DNA from 3 places in the Sphingomonas sp. 320_CC genome. Region 3 is predicted to be linked to each of the others. Evidence: predicted binding sites of a transcription regulator. Region 3 holds the regulator's gene; each other region holds the start of a gene.

Region 1 (3,676 bases), on a different contig from region 3:
AACGATACCGCCGTTATCGGCAAGCTTCTGCATCACTGCCTTATGAAGGGCAATGTTCTGCTCGGCCGAGCCGTCGGCTGCTGCATGGACATTCAGCTCGGCAGCAAGTTCCTTGCGAGCGGTCAGACTGGAATCCAGGTCCAGCAGCTTCAAAAGATCGACGATCGAACTCTGGTAGTTGCCGCCGCCATCTTTCATCGATGCCATCTCGCTGAGGACCGCACCGACATCGACGGACTGCTGGGACGCTGCGGGGGCGGGCTGGGCGGTAGCGGTCGGCGCAGCTTGCGGTGCAGCCTGCGGCGCAGCGGCGGGAGCTTGAGCCGGTGCAGCGGCTGGTGCGGCTTTGTGGTGAAAAACCTTGTTCATGATCGTGCTGAAGATGCTCATAACCGTGTCCCGATAAGGCCGGCAGCTGTACCGGCAGACGGCTAGAACGAACTCGCTTCAGGATCGGTCCGGAGCTCGTTACTCGTGCGGAACGGTCCTCAGGGGGCACGCGTTGGGCAGATAGCGGTAATATGCGAGCAGATGGAGAGCATAATGAACATCAAGACCCTAGCACTGGTGTCGGTAGCGGCCCTGTCATTGGCCGCATGCGGCAAGAAGGCGGAAGATGCGACTGCCGTCGATAACAGCACCTATGCCAACACGACCGCCATGGAAGTGAACGCAGCTGGTTCCAATGATGCGATGGCAGCACCCGCCTCAGGTGGACAGGCCTTCGTCAACATGGCGGCTGCAAGCGATGCGTTCGAGATCGAGACCTCGAAGCTTGCTGTGACTAACGGCGCATCCGCTGCGGTGAAGAAGTTCGCTGGCCAGATGATCACCGCACATGAGGGTTCGACTGCGAAGCTGAAGGCCCTGACCGCGACGCTGTCGCCAGCTTTGGCGCCCAACCCGGCGCTTAATGCCGAGCAGCAGCAGAAGCTTGCTGATCTGAAGACGAAGCAGGGCGCTGATTTCGACACCGCGTACGCAGCGGCCCAGGTCGCGGGGCACCAGCAGACCCTCGATACGCTGAAGGGTTATGCAGCAACCGGTGATGTGCCCGAGCTGAAGACGTTCGCGTCTGGTCTAGCACCGACGGTCGCCGCACACCTCAACATGGCAAAATCGCTAAAGTCCTGACGCCGCGCGCAAGCCGAGGGGTGCTCAACGACGAGTATCCCTTGGTTTTGCCAATGTGACAGATGCGCAACGAACTTGTATGCGACGCAAAAAGGGCATCCAGGTCGCCCCGAATGCCCTCAATAGATAAGCCGCTTGGGAGCAACCTGGCGGTAGCCCTAAGCGCTTAGCGCCTTAGATGCCATTCGAAAGATTGGTATCTGGATCATTGGTACGCATGTCATCAGCCTGGTTCTGGCCGGTCGCGCGCACTGCGTCAGCCTTGTTCTCGAGGACTGCTTCCGCTGCAGCGTTGCCCGTGTTGTCGGCAGCGTCCTCAAGGTTGTCAGCAACGGCCTCGGTGTTCGACTCAACGTTATCAGCAGCTTGCTCGCGGGGGCTGCTGTTGCATGCTCCAAGCGACAATAGGCCAGTAGCGACAGCGACGGCGAAAATCTTCTTCATGGTCAAACCCTCTTATGGTGGTGTCTGGATACACGAGGGATGTGCGAATTCAACGCCGATCCGTTCGGTCTGCTATGAAGGTTGTGCCTTCGGCATCTAAACTTTTGCCTAGCCCGCACCAACGCTGGAGCTTGTCGACGAAGCTGCCGCTGCTTTGCATCGTCGCGTTGCGACGACCCGCGGCGCATAGCCAAACGCGCTTGGCAGCATTCGCAGGCAGAACCTTATCCACATAAGTCTCGAGTCTGACGCTTGACCAAACGGTTCTGGTAACGGAACATAAAGGGAACATGTAGAGTCTAGACATCATGATCACCGCCTTCGAGTCCCTGCCGACCACCATTGCCCACCTGCGGACAATCGCGACGCCGGTGGTGGATCACCGCATCATGCCGTTCGGTATCCCTGCGCTCGACGATCGCCTCGCAGGCAGGGGCCTTCGCGCCGGCGCGCTGCATGAGGTCGCTGCACAAAGTTGTTCGATGGTCGACGATGCCGCAGCAACGCTGTTCCTGGCGGGCATTGCCGCGCGAGAGGCAGCCCATACCGGCGGACCGGTGCTGTGGGTGAGCTGCCGCAACGATCTCTATGCACCGGGCCTCGAGCAGGCGGGGCTGTCGCCTGCCGACCTGATCCATGCACAACCCCGTGACGATGCAGCCTTGCTTGCCGTCGTCGAGGACGCGGTGCGCGATGGAACGCCGTCGGCAGTGATCGCAGAGGTTAGCCGGATGTCGATGGTGGCGACCCGGCGCCTGCAACTCGTCGCGGCCGACGCCGACATTCCTGTTCTCATCCTGCGGCGCCGACGTAATCGCGACCAGGATCCGCTCGCCGAACCGTCCGCGGCCTGGACGCGCTGGCGGATCGCCAGTGCGTCGTCCGAGCGCCTCGGTGTTGCCGGCGTTGGCCGATCGCGGTGGCAGGTACAGGTCGCACGGCAGCGTGGCGGCGAAGCATTTTCGATGATTTTGGAGGGCTGCGATGAGACGGGTTGTCTCGCTGTTCCTGCCGCACTTGGCCATCGAACGGCTGAGACGGCTGGACCGGCACGCTACGCGGTCGCCTGAGCGGCCAGCGCTTCAGCTTCCCGTCGACGACGATCCCGGTGCCTGTTCGGTGCCGCGGAGTGGCGGATGGCGACCGGGTGCGCGGTGGGCTCGTGTCGACATGCCAACCAGGCAGGATGTGGAAGGTGAGATCGCAGCGCTGCCCGCGCATGCGAAACCACCCATGCGTGAACTTGGCCGACGATCGGAAGCGGCGAACCATCCGTTTCACGGACCAGCGCCAGTGGACAGTCACGACAGGGTCGCGGCGACCGTTGCCGCGTTTCACAGGGCGCCGCTCGCGCTGGTGGGCAAGGTCGGCCGGCGCGAAGAGGTGGTTGCCGCCTGCGATGGCGCTGCCGCGTTAGGGATCACGATCGGGATGGCCGCGACCCATGCGCGTGCGCTGGTGTCCGATCTCGACATCCGACCGTCCGAGACCGAGGCGGATGCCGTGTTACTGGATCAGCTCGCGCTGCGTGCAGTGCGACGCTGGTCGCCGATCGCCGCAGCCACACCGCCCGACGGGCTGTGGCTCGACGTGACCGGCTGCGCGCATCTCCATGGCGGGGAAGAACGGTTCTGCCGGCGTCTGCGCGCGTTTTGCCAGCGTGCCGGGTTCACGGCCCGCGTGGCGGTTGCAGACACACCGGGCGCGGCACACGCTATTGCCCGGTTCGGGCCTGCCGACATCGCGATCGTGCCCACAGGGCGGACGGTCGACGCGCTCAGCGGCCTACCGGTCGCCGCCTTGCGCCTAGCAGGCACCGCGCTCGTTGCTGCCCGCAAGTTCGGCTTCGAACGCGTCGCCGATCTCCTGCCAGTTGCCCGCGGGCCTTTGGCACGCCGGCTCGGGCTGGCCGCAATCACGCGGCTCGATCAGGCACTCGGCGCGGTCGCCGAACCCATCACGCCGCGCACCGACGAGGTCATGCCGGTCGTCGAGCGCCGATTGCTCGAACCGATCGTCACCGCAGACGCGATTGCGCAGGTCATGGAGGATCTCCTCGGCGACATGGCCGAACTGCTGCGCGCGAAAGGGCTTGGCG
Region 2 (3,676 bases), on a different contig from region 3:
GCTTGACGATCGAGACCATCTCGGGCGCGAACCGGCCCTCGTCCATCAGCCGCCCGACGCGCAACGACGCCTGCAACCCGAGCGCGATCTCGGTCTCCATGTCCGCCAGCTTCTTCTGGAAAAGCTGACGCCCCGCCAGCGGCGTCCCGAACTGGTTTCGGTCCAGCCCGTACTGCCGCGCCGCATGGAAACAGAACTCCGCCGCGCCCAGTGCACCCCAGGAAATCCCGTAGCGCGCACGGTTGAGGCAGCCGAACGGCCCCTTCAACCCCTGCACGTCGGGCAGCAGCGCGTCGTCGCCGACCTCGACCTCGTCCATCATCACCATGCCCGTGATCGACGCGCGCAACGAGAGCTTGCCCTCGATCTTGGGCGTCTCCAGCCCCTTCATCCCGCGCTCCAGGATGAAGCCGCGGATGCCGCCGCCATGCTCGTCGGACTTCGCCCAGATCACGAACACGTCGGCGATCGGCGAATTCGAGATCCACGTCTTCGCACCCGAGATCACATAGCCGTTGGCCGTCTTCTTTGCGCGCGTCGTCATTCCGCCAGGATCCGACCCCGCATCGGGCTCGGTCAGCCCGAAGCAGCCGATCCACTCGCCGGTCGCGAGCTTGGGCAGGTATTTGCGCTTCTGCTCTTCGGACCCGAACGCATTGATCGGGTACATAACCAGGCTCGACTGCACCGACATCATCGAGCGATACCCCGAGTCGATCCGCTCCACCTCGCGCGCGACCAGCCCGTACGCGACATAGGACGCGCCGACGCCGCCATATTCCTCGGGGATGGTCGGCCCCAGCAACCCGAGCGCACCCATTTCGCGGAAAATCGCGGGATCGGTATGCTCGTGCTGGAACGCGTCGATGATCCGCGGCGCGAGCTTGTCGTCGGCATAGGCCTTCGCGCTGTCGCGGATCATTCGCTCGTCCTCGCTCAGCTGATCGTCGAGCAGGAACGGATCCGCCCAGTCGAACTTGCCCATCCCGGCCATATGAATCTCCTTCGTTGACCGCCGACTTCGTGGTTCGGCCAGCGAAAGTCCACCCCTGTCGAGACGTTTACGCGTCGATCAGCGTCAGCACCGTGATCGTCACATGCTCGCGGTCGCCGATCGACTCGATGCGGTCGACCACCAGATCGGCGACGATATGCCCGCGCATCGCGAACTCCGCTTCGAACAACGCGTCGATCCAGTCTCGAAGACCGGGTACGGGCACCGCCGCGACTGTCAACCGATGCAGCGTGCCGACGAACGTAGCGCTCGCCCAAGGCGTGCACGCGATCGACTCGACGTGCATCGTCAGGCCTGTCGCCGCCGCATGGCCGCGAAGCGCACGGATAAGCAGCGTGCCCGCATCGGGGCCACGGATCGCGTCCATCCTCACGATCCGTGCCGTTCTATGAAGGTCTCGATCCGCGCCACCATCGGCGCACGCGGCTGGCGGCCGAGTCGGAGATCGTGGACCAGCCGCGGATCGCCGACCGCCAACCGGCCGAACTTCGATGTCGGCATGCCGGTCTGCCGCAGATATCGGTCGATCTTGATGAGAACGGACATGGTCGTTCCTTCCTGTTCTGGGCCCCGAGTCCCTGGCCGAGCCTTGTTTGCGTTCTTGATCTGTTCCGGCAAATCCTACTTGTCTAGGAAAATTCCTACGCTACGGTTCGGGCGTGGCTAGAACCGTGTCCGATCCCGATCCAAGAACCGCGCTGGCAACGCTGGCCGCTGCGCGTGGCGACAGTCTGGCGGCGCTGTCGGCGATGCTGGGGCGCAACGCGGCGTACCTTCAGCAATATGTCCGGCGTGGATCGCCGCGGGTGCTCGGCGAACGCGACCGTCGATTGCTGTCGGAATATCTGGGGGTGAGCAAGGTAACGCTGGGCGCACCCGCCGACGGGCCGGCAGGGTTTCGCATCCGCAAGCTCGGCGTCGCGGCGTCGGCGGGGCCGGGCGCGCTGGTCGATGGCGAGATCGTGCTCGGCACCGACACGCTGGACCCCGGCCTCGCGCGGAAACTCGGGTTAAGGGACGGGCGGGCGGCGATCATCCGCGTGCGCGGCAATTCGATGGAGCCGGGATTGTTCGATGGCGATCACATCGTGGTCGACACCGCCGACCGTACGCCGCGCGCGAAGGGCGGCGTGTATGTCATCCGGATCGACGACGCGGTGATGGTGAAGCGCGTGGCCTCGGTACGCGGTGCGCTAGTGGCGACGAGTGATAATCCGGCGGCGGCGGCTGTGCCGGACGGAGCGATCGCCGTCATCGGCCGCGTAGTCTGGCAAATGCGCGAGCCACGATAAGGGTGACGGTCGATGCTCTGATCCTCCCCCGCTAGGGGGAGGTGGCACCGAAGGTGACGGAGGGGGAGGGCACGGCACGGACCGTATCTCATGCCGCCCCCTCCGTCAGGCTGACGCCTGCCACCTCCACCTGGCGGGGGAGGATCGTTTACGATGGCGTTCTGCGACCTGGACTAAGTGCGACCGTCAGCGCCCCTGCAGCTTGCTCAGGATGGTCATCGACTGTTCCGAGCCCGACTGCGGGACGATCTCACCAGTCCGGTCAATGATCGAGTCCCAATGTGCCGCGACACCCTCCACCGACAGGTCGTCGCCGGTCAGCAACTTACCCTGCGTCAGCGTCACGTACGCCGCCTGGAAAACACCGGCGCCGGCCCCGACGATCATGTTGGTAGGCGCGTCCTCCGACACGAGGAACACCGCGGCGGGCGCGACCTTGTCGGGTGAGAAGGCCTTGAACGCTTCCTCGGGGAAGATGTCCTGCGTCATCCGCGTGCCCGCGGTCGGCGCGATCGTGTTGACCTTGATGTTGTTCTTGGCGCCCTCGATCGCGAGCGTCTTGGTCAAGCCGGCGAGACCCAGCTTGGCGGCGCCGTAGTTCGCCTGGCCGAAATTGCCGAAGAGACCGGTCGACGACGCGGTCATCAGGATGCGGCCGTAATTCTGGGCACGCATCGTGTCCCACACTGCCTTCGTGGCGTTGGCCGAGCCGTTGAGGTGGACGTCGACGACGAACTTGAAGTCGGCGGGCTCCATCTTGGCGAAGCTCTTGTCGCGCAGCACGCCGGCGTTGTTGATGAGGATGTGGACGCCGCCCCATTTCTCGGAGGCGCGGGCGACCATTTCGACCATCTGGTCGTAGTCGATGACGCTGCCGCCGTTCGACATCGCCTCGCCGCCGGCCGATTCGATTTCCTCGACGACCTTCAGCGCGGCGTCGGAATGTCCGGTGCCGTCGCGGGACGCACCGAGATCATTGACGACGACTTTCGCGCCGCGGCGAGCGAGCTCGAGCGCATATTCGCGCCCCAAGCCGCCACCCGCACCGGTCACGATGGCAACCCGGCCGTCAAAGCGAATAGACATGGAAAAGGCGCTCCTCTCTTATCGTTGGAGCGCCTTTCCTAGAACGTAAAGCTAGCCGTGCAAGCGGCGGATAGATCCGCCACCTACGCAGACGTCAGTTACTTGCCGCCGCGGTTGCGGCAGCCGTCCTTGACCGTCTTCGAGCACACCGGATACGTCGCCGGTGCTGGCGTCGGCGGCGTTACCGTCGGCTGGCCGAACGTCACGCGACCCGCGCCAGGCGCCATCGGTGCGCCTGCCATTGGTGCGGCGGGTGCCGCTGCCGGATCGGCAGGAGCGGCCA
Region 3 (3,676 bases):
AGGCGGCGCCACCACCTCGGTAGCCTTCGACTTCAAATTAGGAGGCGACGCAGCCCCCTCCGGCTTCCGGCTAGGCGAAGGCCGAGGCCTCACCTTCTCCTCGGGCGGCGGTGGCGGACGCGGCGCCGCATCGAACACCTTCAACGCATCACTCACCGCCGCCGACATCGGCACCACCAGCCCATTGAGCAGGGCATAGCCCAGCACCCCCGGCAACAGGACAGCACCCACCGCCGCCCCGATCCTGTCTCTCGCCCGAGGCTGATTGCGTGTCATCATGCTGATCTGGTGTCTCTTTCCCCCAAACAAAGCCCCGCAAGCGATGAACCCGCGCTGGCCGAGCGTGCGAAGAGGTGATCGACGACTATCCCGAACTCCGCGTCGGGCCGCGGAGAAAACAGTGGAGCACTATCAACACCACCCCGGCGAAGGCCGGGGCCCAGTTGGGAAAGCCGCGGTAATTCAACGCGACCGCCCCGCCCAACCCTGTTTCCCCGCGAAGGCGGGGACCCAGACTGGACTCCCGCCCCTCGAGGCAGTGGCTGCGCCGATCGCCCCGCCGTCCTGCCGCAACCCCAACAACACCTGTCCTACGTTCCAAACCCATGGCAAAGCGCCAGATACGCCAAAACTCACCCCCTCCCGCCGGACCTTCTACCGGACGAGACCGTTCCAAACCTGAATCTCAGAACCGCACCCGCCAAATGTCTCCCAGCGTGTGAACTTCCTGCACTTCCAGCAGGAAAACCACGTAATATCAGAGCCAAAAGCATGACCCTAGTCCCCGTCGCCGAAGCCCAGTCCCGCCTCTTCGCCATGGCCCCCCGCGTCGGCCACGAGACCGTGACGCTACGCGAAGCCGCCGGCCGCTGGGCCGCCGAGGACATCCTCGCCCGCCGCACGCAACCGGCAGCAGACCTCTCGGCGATGGACGGCTACGCGATCCGCTACGCCGACCTCCCCGGCCCCTGGACCGTCATCGGCGAAAGCGCAGCCGGCCGCCCCTTCGCAGGCCATGTCGCCCCCGGCCAAGCCACCCGCATCTTCACCGGTGCCGCAATGCCCGACGGCGCCGACACCGTCATGGTCCAGGAAGAAGCCCAGCGTGATGGCGAAACCCTGATCCTGGCCGGCGAAGGCCCCCCGACGCTCGGCCGCAACACCCGCCGCAAGGGCCTCGATTTCTCCACCGGCACCCGCCTGATCGCCGCGGGCGATCGCCTCAGCCCCGCGCGCATCGCCGTCGCCGCAACCGGCGGCCACGGCAGCCTCACCGTCAACCGCCGCGTCCGCGTCGCCGTCGCCGCCACCGGCGACGAACTCGTCCCCCCCGGCTCGACCACCGACGGCGTCGCGCTTCCCGAATCGAACGGGATTATGCTCGCCGCGATGCTCGCCGACATGCCCGTCGACATCATCGACCTCGGCATCCTCCCCGACAATCTCGAGATCCTCCGCGAAGCCTTCGCCAGCGTCGAGGCAGACCTGCTAGTCACTACCGGCGGCGCGTCGGTCGGCGACCACGACCTCGTCCGCCCGGCAATCGAAGCCGCCGGCGGCACCATCGACTTCTGGCGGATCGCCCTGCGCCCCGGCAAGCCGATGATGGCCGGCCGGATCGGCGAGATGATGGTACTCGGCCTCCCCGGCAATCCGGTCTCCGCGTTCGTCACCGCGACGTTGTTCGTCAAACCCGTCGTCGCGCACATGGCCGGCGCTAGAGACCCGCTCCCCCAGTCGACCCACGCGCTGCTCGGCGAAGACCTGCCCGCCAACAACGCCCGCACCGACTATCTCCGCGCCGAACTGCGCGACGGGAAAGCCTATGCCTCGACGATACAGGACAGTTCGATGCTGCTGACACTCGCCCGCTCGACCTGCCTCATCGTCCGCCCCGGCAACGCTCCCGTCGCGAGGACCGGCGAATCGGCCGAAATCCTCGTAATCGCGTGATACGGACGCTTGACGGCGTTAGTTATGTTCCATAGAAGTTCCCAGTCTGTTCCGGACGGAGAACCGCCATGCTCACGCGCAAGCAGCACGAACTCGTCTGCTTCATCAACGATCGCCTCAACGAAACCGGCGTCTCGCCGTCGTTCGAGGAGATGAAGGACGCGCTCGACCTCAAATCGAAGTCGGGCGTCCATCGTCTGATCAGCGCGCTCGAGGAGCGCAACTTCATCCGCCGCCTGCCGAACCGCGCGCGCGCGCTCGAAGTGTTGCGCATGCCCGAACGTGCGGAGAAAAAGGCGCCGTCAAAGGCATCGAACGTCAAGGCAGCTCCCGCCGCCGCGACCCCGCAACCGGCCAACGACGTCATCGAGATTCCCCTCCACGGCCGCATCGCTGCCGGCGTCCCGATCGAGGCGTTCGAAGGCAGCACCATGCTAGCCGTCCCCGCCGCGCTGCTCGGCACCGGCGAACACTACGCTCTCGAAGTCTCGGGCGACTCGATGGTCGAAGCGGGCATCCTCGACGGCGACTACGCCCTGATCCGCCGCACCGAAACGGCGAGAGACGGCGAGATCGTCGTTGCGCTGATCGAAGACAGCGAAGCCACCCTCAAATACTTCCGCCGCGAAGGCGCCATGGTCCGCTTAGACCCGGCAAACCGAGCCTACGACCCCCAACGCTACGCCCCCGCCCAGGTCCGCGTCCAAGGCAAACTCTCCGGCATCCTCCGCCGCTACGACTGAGTCGCGGAGACCGACCTGCGTTATCATCGCGCAGGCCGGTCTCTGTTTTAGCTGCTTAGGAAAAGTGCCCGCTCAAGCTGGTGAGCCAAGTCGCTCTCTCCCGCTAGCGACAGCGACCGGTCTGATCGGCAAATTAAGCGATGTACTCGGAGTTGTCCGAGACAGTTCTTCGATATGCCCAAGCAAAGACCGCCAAGCGTCCGGAAGACTCTGTCCCGCTTCGATGCATAAGCGCGACCTCGACTCGAACCCTAAATATCTGTGCCTCCGCGCCTTTGCGCGAACATATCGCCATCTGCCCCCCGCGCAGCCGAAGAATTGGTTCGCGCGGAGACGCGGAGGTGTTGCGTTCGGGGAGGGATGAAGCTGTTCCAATGCCTTCGGTAGTGAGACTGAACAATAGCCAGCCCGATTCATCCATCGTATCAAAATTCTCCGCGGCTCCGCGTCTCCGCGTGAACAAATTCTTCGCACTGCGATCGCAGGTGATGACGGATGATTTTGTTCACGCGAAGGCGCAAAGGCGCGAAGATGTGGTGCTTAGATTGGCGTCTATTTGTCTTCGCAGACCACGGAAAAACCGACGTCGGCTCATCGTTCATGAAGGTGTGAAGGTCTCCCGAATCGCATCACCTTCGCAACTGTGCGCCTTCACGTGAACATTTCTACTTTTGACGGCCTCGGCTGGCACGAAACGCCGGCGCAGTACCGTGAAACCGGTCATAGCGCGGCCTGAACGAATGCGCGGTGCGTTCGAGGAGAGGCGGATCGCGCCAAGGGTGACGATCACCTGCGTTCAGGATGGTCACGACTGTCCCGCTCCCCAAGGTCAGCGCGACGCCCCCCGTACGCCGGAGTACACGACGATCCAGTTTCAACCACCGCGGTACACACCGTCTCGGCAGACCGCGTTCGCTGACGACAATATCGGCGCCCTGACAGGCGGCGATGAACTCAGCAATCGGAACCATATAGGCGCT

The links. Region 3 encodes LexA, which represses DNA repair genes until DNA is damaged. Its sites were predicted from a motif close to GTTCCNCNCTTGTTCT; they were not measured.
Region 1: AC59GX_RS19000 (ImuA family protein) is a predicted target of LexA. The motif match lies at 1,853-1,868, and genes of this name have one in related genera.
Region 2: AC59GX_RS13440 (S24 family peptidase) is a predicted target of LexA. The motif match lies at 1,608-1,623, and genes of this name have one in related genera.

The regions. Positions count from the first base shown of each region.
Region 1 covers NZ_JCAWAE010000005.1:167,109-170,784, reverse strand. Annotated here, with positions in the region: gene AC59GX_RS19015 (DUF3597 family protein) at 1-390, opposite strand, end outside; gene AC59GX_RS19010 (DUF4142 domain-containing protein) at 544-1,134, shown strand; gene AC59GX_RS19005 (hypothetical protein) at 1,309-1,578, opposite strand; gene AC59GX_RS19000 (ImuA family protein) at 1,887-2,648, shown strand; gene AC59GX_RS18995 (Y-family DNA polymerase) at 2,812-3,676, shown strand, end outside.
Region 2 covers NZ_JCAWAE010000003.1:431,510-435,185, forward strand. Annotated here, with positions in the region: gene AC59GX_RS13425 (acyl-CoA dehydrogenase) at 1-994, opposite strand, end outside; gene AC59GX_RS13430 (hypothetical protein) at 1,062-1,382, opposite strand; gene AC59GX_RS13435 (hypothetical protein) at 1,385-1,561, opposite strand; gene AC59GX_RS13440 (S24 family peptidase) at 1,675-2,307, shown strand; gene AC59GX_RS13445 (SDR family NAD(P)-dependent oxidoreductase) at 2,494-3,393, opposite strand; gene AC59GX_RS13450 (hypothetical protein) at 3,492-3,676, opposite strand, start outside.
Region 3 covers NZ_JCAWAE010000004.1:531,816-535,491, forward strand. Annotated here, with positions in the region: gene AC59GX_RS18030 (energy transducer TonB) at 1-231, opposite strand, end outside; gene AC59GX_RS18035 (molybdopterin molybdotransferase MoeA) at 772-1,953, shown strand; gene lexA (transcriptional repressor LexA) at 2,022-2,696, shown strand; gene AC59GX_RS18045 (ComEC/Rec2 family competence protein) at 3,362-3,676, opposite strand, start outside.